Regions from separate parts of the Thermosynechococcus sp. QKsg1 genome, predicted to be linked through region 1. Evidence: riboswitches for the same ligand, from Rfam matches in the RefSeq annotation. Region 1 holds a riboswitch; the other holds the start of a gene.
The links. A riboswitch is a leader RNA that binds a small molecule or an ion and turns the genes downstream of it on or off. The one in region 1 is predicted to bind cobalamin.

Region 1 (8,311 bases):
GCTGTTGATAGCCGGCATCAGTAATTTCAAACAGCGTTTCATTGTTACTGCGGCTATTTTCAATGGACAACACATCTGCATCTAGGCGCTCGATATGTTGAATAATGTCCCCAAACTCCGAATAGCACATGTGGGTATGAATTTGGGTTTCTGGCTTAGCCACACCAGCCGCCAACCGAAACGCATCGACGGCCCAAGCCAAGTACTCCTGCCAACGTTCCGGCTTGAGGGGTAATCCTTCCCGTAAAGCGGGTTCATCAATCTGGATAATCTTTGCCCCAGCAGCTTCTAAATCGGCCACTTCATCCCGTAGAGCCAGGGCAATCTGCATCGCCTGTTCGCTACGCGGAATATCAGTGCGGGTGAAAGACCAGTTAATCATTGTTACCGGCCCCGTCAGCATACCCTTGACGATTTTTTGTGTCAACGATTGCGCCACCTTAAACTCTCGCACCGTCATTGGCTCGGTTCGCGCTACATCCCCATAAATAATGGGTGGACGCACACAGCGACTGCCATAGCTTTGCACCCAGCCGTGTTCGGTAAAGGCAAAACCAGTAAGCTTCTGGCCAAAGAATTCCACCATGTCGGTGCGTTCAAATTCGCCATGCACCAATACATCCAAGCCAATTTCTTCCTGCAATCGAATGCATTTGGCAATTTCAGCATCAATTGCTGCTTGGTACTCCGCAAGGGTAATTTCTCCGCGCTTGAGCTTCACCCGCAATTGCCGCACTTCTGGGGTTTGCGGAAAAGAACCAATGGTAGTTGTCGGAAAGAGCGGTAAGGTGGGCTGCAGTTGGCGGCGTTGTTCATAGGGCATAGCCCGTTTCAGATCGTTGACGGTTAAATTGCGCAACCGCTGTTGTACCACTGGATTCACAGGCCTAAATTCCTTAAAGGCCTGCCACTGGGCTTCAATCTCTGCTAATTGGGGGTGCTGGGCAAGGGCTTTGGGACTCTCCTGCAGCGTCTGGGCCAATAGCACCACCTCATCCAACTTTTGTTCGGCAAAACTCAACACCCGCCGCAATGGCTCTGGTAACTTCACTTCTCGTGCTGCATCGTAGGGGACGAATTGTAAAGAGGCTGAGGGGTGCAACCGGATATTGGTTGTGATACCCTGAATCGCTGCTAAGGTTGACACAACAAGTTCTGGGCAAATTTTCCAAATGTTTCGGGCATCCACAATACCCACCCCCAGCTGTTTATCCCTTGGGAAACTAAACTGCTGCAATAATGCCAAGTTCTGCCCACGGGTAAAATCTAGACTAATGCCGGCTACGGGCAACGTCACCACCCAAGGATAGGCAGCGCCGAGATCATCAAAGTAGGTCACTAGGTAAATCGGCAAGCCAACTTGACAGAGCGCATCAAATGTTGATTCATACAATTCCCTGAAGTTGTTGGTGTCCCCAAAAACCAAGGCAGGTTCGTGGATTTGTACCTCAACCACCCCTAGGTTCTTCAATTCAGCCAACAGGATAAGATAGCGCTCCACTAGGCAAGACAACGCTTCCTCTAGATTCATCTGCAGCCGACTCAGCCGTAGCAGGGTTAAAGGCCCTAGCACCATGGGAACGGCGCGATCGCCCAAGACCTTTTGGGCGCGACCGATGATCCCCAGAAAATCACTAAAGTCTGCTGCCTGAAGAGGCTGACTCATTTCGGGAACCAAGTAGTGATAGTTGGTGTCAAACCATTTGGTCATCTCAAGGGCTGGAATTCCCTCTCGACCGCGAGCCATTGCAAAGTATTGCTCCAACCCTGTAAAGGCTTGATACCGCTGTGGGATGAGGCCGAGGCGGATACTCCAGTCGAGAACGGGATCGTAAAAACTGGTATCGCCAACGCCAATGCGATCAATGCCAGCCTGCAGTTGCGTTTGCCAATTTGCCAATTCAATATCTTGAACCGTTTGTAGTAAATTTTCTTGATTGGATTTACCATTCCAAAAGGCTTCCAATGCCTTTTTCAGCTCGCGATTTTTACCAATACGGGGGTAGCCTAGCGTTGCAGTCTGAATGGTCATTGTTATGGTACCCTGAGTGTTGACAGTTCTCTCAATAGACAATGAAAGCTGGCTGTTTTCAGTCCAACAAGCAGTGCACTTCCAGCATCATCAGCAGAACCTAGCGTGGGTCACTGCAAGAGGAGCCCTTCTCTAGGTGCTTGTAGGTACTTGAAAATCTCCAAAATCACTTGTGCTACAGTAACGGCAGGAACCTTGCCAGAAAAGGGCGGTAGGGGGGGTCTTTACCTAGGCAAATTAATGAAAATTGAAGCATGAAGAACATCATCTGTACCTCGCAGATGTTGGCATAACGACATTCACAACTCGGCGGGCATTCTGACTGAGAGAGTAGTGCCTCTCATCACAGCTGCGGGACAGCGGCAGATTTGCACTGCACTTTCCCCCTTGCGTCTGATGGCTGATCCCCACCAGAACCGAGTAAGTACATTAAAGGCTAACACAAGTTACGAGTTAAGGGTAAGAGCACGGCGGTCTATTGGCATGAAAAGCTGCCCCTAGGTTGACTGCTGCCGTTATTGTGCAACTGCTGAGGGTAAAATCAGAAATGGTTATCATTTTTCTCAGCAGCGTTCTTCTAAGTCAATATGCCCTCTGCCTGCCAGCCTTTACCGGCTTCCCTCGATCGCATTGTTCAGCGGTTCCAACAGATCTCAGATCCAAAGCGGCGCTATGAATACTTGCTGAGCTTTGCAAAGCGCCTGCCGCCATTTCCTGAGGAGCAGAAGGTCGCCGCCAACCGCGTGCCCGGCTGTGTCTCCCAAGTGTACGTGACGGCTTCTTTAGAGCAGGGCAAGGTGATTTTTCAGGGGGATTCTGACGCTCAGGTAACGAAGGGATTGGTGGGGCTATTGGTTGAAGGGTTGAGTGGGTTGACACCTGCAGAAATCCTGCAGTTAAAACCTGACTTTATTCAGCAAACCGGACTAAATGTCAGCTTAACCCCCTCGCGAGCCAATGGCTTTTACAACATTTTTCGAACGATGAAAGCCCTAGCGTATCACTTGGCCGAGACTTCGTGTCACACTTAAAGCCTCAGCTGATGGGACTACAGCAGCAAAAGCTGGACTGGTTGCTAGAGAACACCTTTACGAAGGAGGATAATCCCTTAGTTGTAGGATGACGCAGCAATCCCCGCAACGGGGACATTAAGCTTCGTTTAAGGATTTAACACTTCTGCTTGTACCCCATATTAGAGAAGGTATGTACTTAGGAATAACAACTCGAATAAATAAAGCACAAATAAGAATTAATATTTGTAAAAGCAAGTTTTCTCCAGTTTCTACCTGTAAACGGAAGAAATCACATAAAACTGATAATTTATCAGTTGATGAAATACCGCCAAGCATAAATTCTCCGGCAATAAAATCGCATCCGTGAAACTTACAGCCATTTTGAATAGCAGTTTTGATAAAGAAGTAGTCTGCGCCAACTGGAAATCTATAGGAATAGTATCCTAGTTGCCTATGAAGATCGGTTTTAATTAGAGTACCAACAGCATGGGAAGATATGTAGGCTCCGGCTGAAAACAAATACGGTCTTCCTCTATTAGGGCGCCTTAATCGTTTACCTAACCACACATGTGCTGATAGTATATCTGCTTTCGTAGAGCAAGCAGCTTTTCTAAACAACTCTATTGCATTCTGTTCTAGTACATCTCCAGCACCTAAAACAAGATAATAATCTCCACTTGCAATTTTAAGTGATTTATTGATCGCATGATATAAACTAAAATCTGGTTCTGAGACAATTTTGATATTTAAGCCCTTTGTAGACTGAATAATACTAATGGTACTATCAGTTGAAGCACCATCTCCAATAATCCATTCAAAGTTTTTATCCGTTTGATCTTGAAGGCTTTTAATGGTTCGAGTAATCGTATCTTCGACATTGAGAGTTGCCGTAATGATTGATATAAAAGGATAGGTCATAATGAGTTTAAAGTGAGAAAACCCCTAGCTACTGCCACTGAATCTCGGCATCCATTGCATTCATTGCCGATGTCAGTTTCTCGATCAGTTGTTTAACCGGCAAGGCGCCGACATCGCCTGCAGCACGGGTGCGAATACTCACAGTCTCGCTTTCGACTTCCTTGGCACCCACAATGCCCATCACGGGAATTTTCTGGGTTTCAGCATTGCGGATTTGTTTACCTAGGCGATCGCCCGTGCGATCCACACTCACGCGGATGCCCTGCTCTCGCAGTTGAGCGGCCACACGTTCGGCATAGGGGCGTTGCTCATCTCCCACGGGCAACAGGCGCACTTGCTCGGGTGCCAGCCAGAAGGGGAAATCCCCTGCATACTCCTCAATGAGAATGCCAATGAGCCGCTCCAGCGAGCCAAAGGGGGCACGGTGAATCATCACCGGTCGGCGGCGGGTATTGTCCTCAGCAACGTATTCCAAATCAAAGCGCTCAGGCAAATTGTAGTCCACCTGAACCGTTCCCAGCTGCCACTCGCGACCGAGGGCATCCTCAAAGATAAAGTCTAGTTTCGGCCCATAGAAGGCGGCCTCCCCAATCCCCAAGAAATGCTCCATGCCCAACTGTTCTACCGCTCGCTGAATTGCTGACTCCGCCTTTGACCAAGCCTCATCGGAGCCAATGTACTTGTCGGATTTGGGATCGCGGAAGCTCAACCGTGCCTTGAATTTATTTAAACGCAGACAGCGGAAGACCGAGAGAATGAGGTCAACCACATTCAAAAACTCGACATCCAACTGCTCTGGGGTGACAAAGAGGTGGGAGTCATCAACGGTAAAGCCTCGCACCCGTGTCAAGCCCCCCAATTCCCCGGACTGCTCATAGCGATAAACCGTACCAAACTCCGCCAACCGTAGGGGCAAGTCACGGTAGGAGCGCAGCTCACTTTTATAGATTTGAATGTGGAAGGGGCAGTTCATTGGCTTGAGGACAAAGCCCTGCTCGTTGGCTGCCGCCTCAGCATCTTCGGCCATCAGGGGAAACATATCCTCTTTGTACTTTTGCCAGTGGCCAGAGGTCTTAAATAGATCCACACGGGCAATGTGCGGACTCACCACCGGTAGATATCCCCGCTTCATTTGCTCTTTTTTGAGAAACTCCTCGAGGGTTGAGCGCAGAATCGTTCCCTTAGGAGTCCACAGGGGTAGCCCTGGTCCTACAGGATCAGCGAAAATAAAGAGACCCAGCTCTTTGCCCAGTTTGCGGTGGTCACGGCGCAGGGCTTCTTCTTTGCGGCGTTTATATTCCGCCAGTTGTTCTGGGGTTTCCCAAGCAGTACCGTAGATGCGCTGCAGTTGGGCTTTGGTTTCATCGCCGCGCCAGTAGGCACCGGCAACACTTTCAAGGGCGATCGCCTTGGGGTTAATCTCGCCCGTATTTTCAACGTGGGGTCCCGCACAGAGATCCCACCACTCATCCCCCAAGTGGTAAATCGTAATTGGCTCCTCGAGGTCTTGGAGAATTTCCAGCTTGTAGGGTTCCCCCAGCTCCCGGATGCGGCGCTCGGCCTCCTCACGGGTCACTTCCTCGTGGATCACCGGCAACTTGCGCTTAATGATCTTGACCATCTCCTTCTCAATGAGCTTCAGGTCTTTTTCGCTGAAGGGTTCGGGGTGGTCAAAATCGTAATAAAACCCATTCTCAATCCAAGGACCAATTGTAACCTGCGCCTTGGGGAACAGCTTCTGGACTGCCATGGCCAGAATGTGGGCACTGGTGTGGCGAATCCGCTTCAGCCGCTCCGACTCACTGGTTTTGGGGAGATGGATGGGGGCAGCAGCCGATTCTGACATGGGGGATGACCTATCTAACAAATCCTTAATTGGGGTAAGACCTCACATATGTGATATTCTGCCACCTCGAGGGGGAGCTTGGCAGCCAATTTTTTAGCTGGCCGGAAGGGGATGCCAGTGGCCAACTGCAAGAGACAGGGCTATGCTAGGGTTGGAATTACGAAGGGGGTATGTCCATCCCAGGGTCGCGCTCTATTTACAATCCCTTTTATAGGAATCTTGTATAGGAATGGAGTATTTCCGTGACTAGCCGCAAAGTCCTTGTCATTGATGACAGTAAAGTAATCCGGATGCGGGTCCGTGAAATGTTGCCAGAGGGCGACTACGAAATCCTTGAGGCCAAGGATGGCCGTGAGGGGTTGCAACTCATTGAGCAGTCTGAGCCGACGTTGATCATGCTGGATTTTCTGCTGCCGAAGGTGAGCGGCTGGGAAGTCTATCAAGAATTGGAGAAAAATGATCTCCTTGGCGCCATCCCCCTCGTGATTATGTCAGGGCGCAAGGAAGAGGTCACCGAAAAGCTCCAAGAACCCTTTGAGTGGTTTGAGTTCATTGAGAAACCCTTTGAAAAAGAACAACTCGAAGCAGCGATTCAAGAGGCCTTTCGCAAAGCTCGTAAGCCCAGACCCGTCAAAGCAGCAGCACCTGCGGAAGTAACGGCTCCCGTTGCTGTGGATCTCACCCCCATCTATGACAAACTGGCCGCCCTTGAAGGTGCGATTCAAGCTTTGCAGGCACAATCTGTCAAAGCAAATGACTTTGCTCAACTCCAAGCAACGGTTACTCAACTGCAACAGCAACTAGCGGCAACAGCTAGTGGTGGGGATGACAATCGCCTCGCCGCTTTGGAAGCGGAAGACCAGCGGTTACACCACGAAGTCGAGCAATTGAAGCGAGCCATCCACCAAATTGTGACGGCATTGCGGCGATTGCAAGGGGGGCACTAAGCTACTGCCACTCAATTTCCCGGCGACCGGCAAGGGCACGGGCAAGGGTCATTTCATCGGCATAGTCAAGATCACCGCCCACCGGTAGGCCAAAGGCAATGCGAGTCACCTTCACAAAAGGCCGCAGCAGCTGCCCCACATAGAGAGTGGTCGTTTCCCCTTCAATACTGGGATTGATAGCCAAAATCACTTCTTTGACCTGTGCTTGGCTTACCCGCTGAATCAGAGGTTGAATGTGCAGTTGTTCGGGCGTAATGCCCTCTAGCGGAGAAATGAGTCCCCCCAAGACATGGTACTTGCCGTGGTACTCACGGGTTTTTTCAATGGCAATGACATCGCGGGAGTCCGCCACAACACAAATGGTGTGATCGTCCCGCTGGGGGGAGGCGCAGATGTCGCACACGGGTTCCGCAGAGAGGTGGAAACAAACGGAGCAGAGTCCCACCTGCTGTTTGGCGTCAAGGAGGGCTTGAGCCAAGGCTTGGATATCGGCTTCGGGACGTTTGATCAGATGGAGGGCAAGACGTTGGGCGGTTTTTGGGCCAATGCCCGGCAGGCGTTGCAACTGCTCAATGAGACGAGCAAGGGGACGGGTATAGACACTACTCATGGGGCAGCTAGGCAGGCACAGCAGCGGCAAGGGGGGCGATCGCGCTCAGGCGCAGTTTGGGATGATCTGCCATTGTCTGTTGCAGATTCCACTCATTCTTAAAGAGCAGCACCGGCCGTCCCCAACTGTCTTTGACGGTGACAGCATTAAAGATGCGGCCAATGGCTGCAAGGACTTCCCAACCATCCAGTACCCAGCGCGCAACGGTATAGGGGAGAGGGTCAAGACGAGTTTCCACACCGTATTCGTTTAATAGGCGAAACTGCACCACTTCAAATTGCAATTGGCCAACTGCCGCCAGAATCGGTTCTCGTTTCGATTCATCGGTAGAGTACATGATTTGCACGGCACCCTCTTCCCGTAGCTCATTCACCCCTTTTTGGAAGGATTTGAACTTGGAGGGGTTGGGGTTGCGCAGATAGGCAAAGAGTTCTGGGGAAAAACAGGGAATGCCTTCATATTCCAATTTGGGGCCGACATAGAGGGTGTCGCCAATGGCAAACATGCCTGGATTATTCAGGCCAATCACATCGCCCGCATAGGCCGTTTCAAGGGATTCGCGACCTTGGGCAAAGAGTTTTTGGGGGCGAGAAAGGCGGATGGTTTTGCCGGTGCGAGCATGGTTGACGGTCATGTCCTTTTCAAATTTGCCGCTACAGACCCGCACAAAGGCGACGCGATCGCGATGTTTTGGATCCATATTGGCCTGCAGCTTAAACACAAAGCCAGTGAAATGCTCTTGCGTCGGATCAATCGCCCCGCGATCGCTCTTGTAGGCCATGGGTGGCAACGCATAGGTCAAAAAGTGCTCTAGAAACAGGCGCACGCCAAAGTTGGTCATGGCACTGCCAAAGAAGACAGGAGTCATTTTCCCCTGATGCACCAGATCAAGATCTAGCTCCGCCCCCACGCCATCGAGCAGTTCTAGTTCATCCTTGAGTTGGT
Region 2 (8,311 bases), 910 kb from region 1:
TGATAAGGTGACCATTGATCAAGTACTTCGCGGGCTGAAGCGGCGCTCAGCAGTTGGCATATTGGCAGGTGCACTAGTCTCAATTGGCTTTTTGGGATACTCTTACCTCTTTTTGAGAAGCTATCGACACTCTGTGTTGGTGCAGGTTGAACCTATCCAATCCCCAAGCGCCCGGCCAGGAACATCTTTAGAGTCACTCCGTCAGCTTTCTCCAATATCCCTGCCCCTTTTGTCAGGTGAAACAAAAGGTGATGTGGCAACTTTGGTTCAAGTACTCAATAGCGACATTGTTTTGCGTCCAATTTATGAGAAATTTTTAGTAGCAAATCCTGATCTAGATCCAAAACAATATTCGTATCAATCTTTTATTAGATCCTTAAAAATCCAGCCAGCGAAAGCAACCTCAGGTAAGAGCCTACTAGATCAGTCAGGTCAAAAGATTATAGAAATCCAATTTTCTGCAAAAGAAAAAGAAAAGATAGAATCACTCCTAGGAATTCTTGTTGAAGAATTAAAAAGATTTAGTGAAGAAGAAAAGGAGAACCAAATAGCGGATAATCTGCGCTATGTTAACCAAGAAATTCAGAAGACCCTGAGTCAAATTGACGATCTAGAGGATCAACTTAACCAATTTCGCTTTCAGAATCAGGTAGTACGACCTGACTTAGTTGCTTCCCAGTTGAACTCTGTGAACTCTGGCAGCAGCAATCTTGAAACGTATCTTAGCCTTTTGGATAATTTGATCTCTGCAAGAAATGAAAATAGAGTAAAACTGGAGTCGGCTCAGGCAACGTTTAACTCCCTCGAAGCACAGTTAAGGTTGTCTCCTGCTGAGGCACTTGCTGCCGCCAATCTAGCTGCTTCTCAAAACTATCAGGAGTTGCTAACAAAATTAACAGAAACAGAAACTAGGCTGGCTGGGGAGCAGGCTAAACTGCCTGAGAATTCACCGACAGTGCAAGTGCTACAGGAAGAAAAGCGACTACTGCTAGAGCAGGCCAGACAACAAGCGCGACAGATTACGATTAGAAATCAGGATCAAGTTCGTCAACCCGAAACGCTGATTGGTTATCAAAGTGCCGTTTCTGGGTCTCTAATCGCGAAGTACATAGAGACCAGAATTGAGCTTGAAGCGCTGCGGAGGGCGGATGCTGAATTAAGCAACCAAATTCAGACCACTGAGGCAGAGATATCGCGAGTAATACGCCTTGCCAATCCTTACCGCAAGATGGAACAACGTTTTGCAGCAGCACAGGAAGCTCTGAGGTTATTACTGCAAACTCGACAGTCCCTCCAGCTGCAGATTGCGCAACGGGACTTCACATGGCGAGTCCTCTCAGATATTGACAACAAGGAAGAATATCAAGTAACCCAGCGTTTATTACGGGCACTGGTGATAGCTTTGATGCTGGGGGGAGTGTCTGGGCTGCTTTTGGCCCTAATCCTCGATTGGTTGGATGATCGCTTTCTGGAAGTGGAGCAAATTCGCCAACAAACCCCCTTACCGATTCTTGGCGAGATTCCTCTGACGAAGACATTTGATCAATTGGCCTTTAGTCGCCTAGAAACACCGTTGACGCTCTGGGGATTGCAGCACCGTTTGCCGAGTGCCACACCTGCTTTTAGGGAAAGTTTTTACTTCCTGTTGACGCAGCTAGAGTCGTTGGGATTGCCCCGCTCTTTGGCAATAACGGGTACAGTGGGCAAAGAAGGACAAACGACCCTTGCGATTTACCTTGCGGTTGCAGCAGCGGCGATGGGAAAACGGGTCTTACTGGTGGATGCCAATTTGCGTCAGCCCAGCATTCATCAAGGACTTGGCATTCCCAATGTCGCAGGCCTAGGGGAGTTGTTGCAAGGGGAAATGCCTTTTCCCCACTGGTTCAGTCTTTTAGCAAATCGTGCGGAAAGACTCTGGGTACTGACGGCGGGTCAGGTTCAGCAAGAGCCGATGATACTGCTGAGTTCTGCGCGGTGGTTTGATTTCTTGGAGGGCGCTAAGGATACCTTTGACTGCGTGATTCTGGATGTGCCGCCGATTTTGGCTGCTGCGGAGGCGCATCGGGTTCTGGCAGCGGTGGAGCGGGCCCTCTTGGTTGTGCGCTTAAAGAAAACGCGACGGGAAGCCTTTGCTCAGGCCCTGCAGGCTTGCGATCTGAGCTTACAGCAAAAGCTGCTTGGGATTGTCGTCAATGGTGTAGCTGTCAACCACCGAGATTTCAGAGGTTATCAGAACAGTGCTGCTGAGTCAGCGGTGGCACCCCTCTCTATCTAAGGTTTCACATCTCCCTTTCGGGGGACAAAATAGCCATTAAAACAGGCCCAAAGAGTAGGGCATGGGCAGCTAAGGTGAGGCCTGTCCAAAGCAGGGGAAACCAGCGCCAAACTCCTGCTTCTAGGGGCGGAAACAGGGCATAGGCTAGCCCGATGAGTGTCGGCGGTAAAATGATGAGCAAAATAGCTAACACAAGGGCAACAACGGTGACCTGAGAAGAGGGGCGGTGGAGCGATCGCCAGCCTGTACCTGTCCACTGCCAGCGAAAAGCGATCGCCCCATCTTCAAGGCGAGCCGTTTGGCGCTCAGGATCAAGGGTAAAAATGTGGCGGCAAAAGTTACAGGCATGGGTTTCCATGAGCACCATGGGGACAATTTGGCCATGGCGGCAAATAGGGCAGGGGTAGATGCCATGGCGCTCAAGGGGCTTAGGGAGTGGTTCCACCATGAACCTCAGCGGTCTGGGGGTGGAGGCGTTGTTGCTGGAGCCCGCGATAGAGACGATTGAGGGCATTCATATAGGCATGAGCCGAAGCAACAATAATATCCGTATTGGCGGCATGGCCCGAGTAAATGCGATCCCCGTGTTGCAGGCGAATGGTCACCTCGCCGATGGCATCAATTCCCGCAGTCACTGACTGCACGGAATACTCAATGAGGCGATTGGGAATTTGCACCACGCGGTTAATGGCACGATAGACGGCATCCACAGGGCCTGTGCCAATGGCGGCATCTGTCAGCTCCTCACCACTGGGCAGACGGATGGTTACGGTGGCGGTGGGGCGGGCGCGATCGCCACAGGAGACCTGCACAAATTCCAGCTGGTAGCCTTGAACATCAATGGCTTGGGTTTCGTCTTTAACAATAGCTTCTAGATCCCAGTCAGTGATTTCTTTTTTCTTGTCGGCCAGATCCTTGAAGCGCAAAAACGCCTTGTTGAGTTCCGTTTCACTGAGTTCAAAGCCCAGCTCGCGCAGGCGGGTGGCAAAGGCATTGCGACCAGAGAGTTTGCCCAAAACAATTTGATTGTCGGCTAAGCCAATGAGCTGAGCGTCCATGATTTCATAGGTTTGCTTGTGCTTGAGGACGCCATCTTGGTGAATGCCTGATTGGTGAGCAAAGGCGTTGGCACCGACGATCGCCTTATTGGGCTGAATCAGCATGCCCGTTAGATTTGAAACCAAGCGGGAGGTTTTGTAAATTTCGCGGGTGTTGATATTGGTCAGGGGTGCTTCTGATTCAGGGGGACGGCCAAGGAAGGGGTTAAAATACTGCCGCCGCACATAGAGAGCCATCACCAATTCCTCAAGGGCAGCATTGCCGGCGCGCTCCCCAATGCCGTTAACCGTACACTCCAGTTGCCGTGCCCCATTTTTCACAGCCTCAAGGAAGTTGGCAACGGCCAAGCCTAGGTCGTTGTGACCATGGACTGAAATGACGGCACGATCAATATTCGGCACGTTTTCCTTGATGCCTTTGATCAGGGCGCCAAACTCGGCGGGGGTGGTGTACCCCACGGTGTCGGGAATGTTAATTGTTGTTGCACCGGCGTCAATCACCCGCTCCAAAACTTGATAGAGAAACTCAGGATCCGAACGTCCGGCATCCTCAGGGGAAAACTCAACATCATCCACAAAGGACTTGGCATAGGCCACCATTTCGGGGGCAATTTCCAGTACCTCAGCGCGGCTTTTCCTGAGCTTGTACTCAAGGTGGATATCCGATGTGGCAATGAAGGTGTGAATCCGCGGATAGTAGGCGGGCTTGAGGGCTTTTGCGGCGGCTTCAATATCTTGGCGGGTGGCACGAGCCAAGCCACAGATCACCGGCCCTGTTTCGGTGCCCACGGTTTCGGCAATCCGCTGTACGGCTTCAAAGTCGCCGGGGCTGGCAAAGGGAAAACCCGCCTCAATAATATCCACCCCCAGTCGGGCCAGTTGACGGGCGATCGTGAGTTTTTCATCCACATTCAGCGAGGCACCCGGCGACTGTTCACCGTCCCGCAGGGTGGTATCAAAAATCAACACCCGATCAACGGTCTGGGGAGGATATTTAATGCGCATAGACAAGCCCCATTCAAGCTTGAGAAAGAGTAGCAGTTATTTCTACTCTAACATTTTCGCTGGGAAGCAATGTCTAGGGAACTTGCCAAATGCGTTGGTGATAACTGGGCAAGTGATCCAAGTCCATGGTTGATCCATGGTGAGGGTGATGCCCCCCGTGATCATGGCTGTGGGAGGGGTGCTCATGATCCTGATGATGGTGGTGATGATGGCTATGGCCTGCCACCAAGCGGAATTTGCAGGCTTCACAGTTCATGGCCACCTGCCCCGTATGGGTTTCAATTTCCCGCTGCCGCGTGAGATAAAATAGTTGCGGATGCAGGCCAATTTCCGGTAGGTTCACGTATTCAACACTGGGATAGGCAGCTTGGGCTTCTGCGGTAAGGGTATAGATTTTCTTGACTAATGCCCCTGTAAACATGAAGTGGGGCAGGACAATGACGCGGCGGGGCTGGTAAAGATTCGCCCGCCCAAATCCTTCGGGTAGGCGGGGATGGGTAATGCCAATAAAGCAGACCTCAACGGTTTTGTAGCCACTGCCTTCCCAGAGCATGCGGGCTAGCTTAAAGACATCGCCATTGGCATCGGGATCACTGGAGCCGCGTCCCACCACTAGGAGAACGGTTTCTTCGCGGCCAATGCCTTGGGGATTAAATTCTGGTGAGTCCAAGCGTTCAAGGCGCGATCGCCACAGGGTTAAAATTTCGGGGGCAATGCCATAGTGGCGGCCATAGTGATAGCGCAATTGCGGAAACGCCCGCCGTGCCCAATCCAACTCATTGGTGACATCAAACTTATTGTGGCGAGCAGCAAAGAGTAAAACTGGCAGCACTGACAAGTCTGTATGACCTGCAGCAACACACCGGCTGAGCACATCAAAAATCGAGGGTTCCGTTAACTCCAGAAAACAGGGAAAAACAGGCCGGCAGGGATCCAGTTGATAATAGGCTTGGGCAAAGTCCAAAAATGCTTGGCGACCTTCCGGATCGCGCGTCCCATGACCGACGAGTAAAAGCGGTCGAGATTGGGGGAGAGGGGGTAAATCGAGGCTAAAACCGAGGGGATTGAGAATGGAATCGTTGAGCGTAACAACCACGTTGAAACTCCATGCCCGTGCGACGCAGGCAAACAGAGTGAACCACAGCAAGTAGGCATTCTGGCTGAGGGGGGTTCCCCATCACAGCTGCGGCACAGCACCAGACTTGCACTGGATTTTCCCTACAGGCTGCTCTTCACAGTGAACGTTGCCAATTGTAACGAGATTCTCAGACCCCTGTCTATGCGGGGGGTGGGCACATTAGGGACTTATAGCGCCGCAGCATCGAGAACGCCAATGGTCTGGTTGTAGATGGCTTGAGCTTCTTCGGGGGTGTTGCCAATGCTGACGAGTCCCAGCTTACCAAATTCCGAGAGTGCCCCCATGAGGTGAAAGACAGTGCCCGTTTCGGTGCTGGAATCAAAGTGGAGATGGTAGCGGGCAATCATATCTAAGAGATCATTGGGCAGGAGGCCGCGATAGTGGGGTTGGCAGAGGTTATCGGAGGCAATGTAATACTTGGGACGGCGGTGCTTGCTGTAAAACAGTCCAGAGGCTAGCTCATAGTGACCATCGGTGAGAAACTTTAGGGTCATGAAGGGGTGCGTGGTACCACCCTTGCGCAGGTTAATTTCAATGGCGTAAAGCTCCCACCCTGCTGTTGTCTGGGTGGCAACAACGTCCACACCAAAACAGCCGATCACCCCCTGCTGTGCTAAGTACGTCCCTACCTTTTGCCCCAATTCTTGGAGTTGTTGGCGATAATCGGCATGGGCAGGAAATTCACAGCCAATGAAAATTTGACCTGTGGGGGCATTGAGTAATTGCTCATGGGTGGAGACAATTTCAACACTGCCTTTGGGGGTAATGCAGCCTTGGACACTGGGCGATCGCTTGACAGCACCTTCCACAAAGGCTTCGACAATCCCCCCCAGATCCATAAATCGCTGCCGATAGGAGAGCCAAGTTTCATTAGGCGCCTGAAAGACCATCTCCTCTAGGCTATTTTCAATCCGTTGTAGATGATCGGGGGTGTGTGGGCTGCCAAGGGGGCGCAGTGGGCGCAGATCAAGAAGAGCATTGCCTTCTCCGGAAAAAGCCTCATTGAGTTTCACCACCACCCGTTGCAGTTCAGGGGATTTCTCTTGGAGGTGAGCGATCGCGCGCACCAGTTCCGGTACCCCCTGCAAAAAACCGCTGCCCATCGGATGGGGAATGCCTGCAGCTGCAAAAAGTTCCCGACTGCCCGCCTTGGTTCCCCAGTAGAGGAGGTCGGGATCCGTCGAGTAGAGGGGAATGCCTAAGCGTACCGCCAGTTCCCGCTCCAAAGGGGTGGAGTTAAAACACACCATGTAGGCTTGGTTGGGACGCAGGGCTTGACGAATACGCTCCAAAAGGCGAGGCCGCTCTAAAATTTTCGCAGTCAAGGGTTTATCGGAGCGATCGTAGGTGGCCAGCAGCAGCAGGCGATCGCGGGCATGGGAACTGGGTACGCCGGGGAGTAAATCCAGATAATAGTCAATAATGCTGGGGTGCAGCGGCTGGGACGTCACGTAGATCATGCGGGTACGCGGATTCCGCAACTGGATCAGCGTATAGAGTTGCCGCTCCTCGTAGTGGGTGTAGCCGGTGATCTTGGCCAGCTCCGGTTGGGGAAAGCTCAGGGAAGGCACCACCACAATATCGCGCTCAATACCGCCGGGACCCTTGGGCAGTTCAGGAATAAACGTTTCTGTCCCGTCCCAGCACTCCAAGAGTTGCGTTTGCAGTTGGCGGAATTCCTCAGCAATTGACATCAAAACGCCCCTATGCCCTTGTCCCTAGTTTAGGGAGTTTGAGTCGCACTCATCGCTTGGGGGTCATCTTGTTCAAACTTTCTTTACTGAGGAACGGTGCTTCGTTTGCTCAGCTTCAATAGCCAACAAACTAAGGTTTGCCATCAAGTTCAATGTACCTGACATGCACCTGAGCGGGGCGCAGAACAAAGGGATTTTGCCACTTGCCGGCAGGACTGGGGTACGTTTTTTCGGGATAGGAGAGCAAATCGCTGTAAACGGCGCTTAATTCAATGGGAACACCTGCTGGCACATTAGTCATCTTAAAGGTACATTGACCATCCTGAGCACCAGCGGCAGGACCAGTAGCAAATACCTTGATGGGCGGTAAATTTTGCGGTTTAGCAACAACTCGAATCGCTGAGCAGGCAGCCGGTGCAACATTGCCCATTTGATCGCCAAAAAAAATACGGCCTTGCAGCGTTGCCGTGGGTAGAGCCAAAGCTCCGCTAGTTTGAGTGAGTGTCCCAGTGAGCAGTAGCAAGGTGGAAAGAGATAAGCGTTTCATGATGTGGCTCACGCTCCAGAGAAGGGGTGATGATTCAATCTTGGCGGAGCCTAGGAAGAATCCCAGTGAAGGCGATCACAGGATGGATGAGAACCGCAGCACAAAACATGAAGCTCACACCACCTGCTGACGCGCGGAGGGGAGAGTGCAGGCTAAACATGTTCAAATTTGGGCATCAGTGTCCCTTGGTGTAGAGATTGTTTCTTGGTGAACGTAGCGCGCTCCAGCAAACACCTCACGGGTGGTGCGGCTATACCAATTGCGAAATGAGGGTCGCTTGAGAATGGGGCGCGTCCAGTGACTACCGCCCTTGAGGACAAAATGCTCGCCATCAAAGTAGGGGGCAGAATACCCCCGGTAGGGATAGCTCTGGAACCCCGGATAGGGGGCAAAGGGACTTTGCGTCCACTCCCAAACGTAGCCCTGATTCAAGAGTCCCTGCTGAGCAGCAATTTCCCATTCCCGTTCACTGGGGAGACGTTTGCCTTGGAAATGGCCATAGGCTTCCGCTTCGTAGAAACTAAGTCCCCACATGGGTAAGTCTAGGTTCTCAGGAATCGGGTAAAACGGTGAGGCAATTTCCTCTGCCTGTCG

Region 2: it holds a riboswitch for cobalamin, as region 1 does, so the genes downstream of both, RHP47_RS09015 (sirohydrochlorin chelatase) here and metE (5-methyltetrahydropteroyltriglutamate--homocysteine S-methyltransferase) in region 1, are expected to answer to the same signal.

The regions. Positions count from the first base shown of each region.
Region 1 is NZ_CP134200.1:917,880-926,190, reverse strand. It holds gene metE (5-methyltetrahydropteroyltriglutamate--homocysteine S-methyltransferase) at 1-2,032, opposite strand, end outside; cobalamin riboswitch at 2,323-2,468, opposite strand; gene RHP47_RS04655 (SufE family protein) at 2,620-3,063, shown strand; gene RHP47_RS04650 (glycosyltransferase) at 3,181-3,963, opposite strand; gene thrS (threonine--tRNA ligase) at 3,992-5,809, opposite strand; gene RHP47_RS04640 (response regulator) at 6,052-6,756, shown strand; gene recR (recombination mediator RecR) at 6,758-7,366, opposite strand; gene prfC (peptide chain release factor 3) at 7,374-8,311, opposite strand, start outside.
Region 2 is NZ_CP134200.1:1,824,157-1,832,467, reverse strand. It holds gene RHP47_RS09030 (hypothetical protein) at 1-2,275, shown strand, start outside; gene RHP47_RS09025 (hypothetical protein) at 2,280-2,723, opposite strand; gene RHP47_RS09020 (2-isopropylmalate synthase) at 2,704-4,338, opposite strand; gene RHP47_RS09015 (sirohydrochlorin chelatase) at 4,412-5,434, opposite strand; cobalamin riboswitch at 5,467-5,608, opposite strand; gene RHP47_RS09010 (peptide ligase PGM1-related protein) at 5,644-7,170, opposite strand; gene RHP47_RS09005 (hypothetical protein) at 7,301-7,717, opposite strand; gene RHP47_RS09000 (SUMF1/EgtB/PvdO family nonheme iron enzyme) at 7,880-8,311, opposite strand, start outside.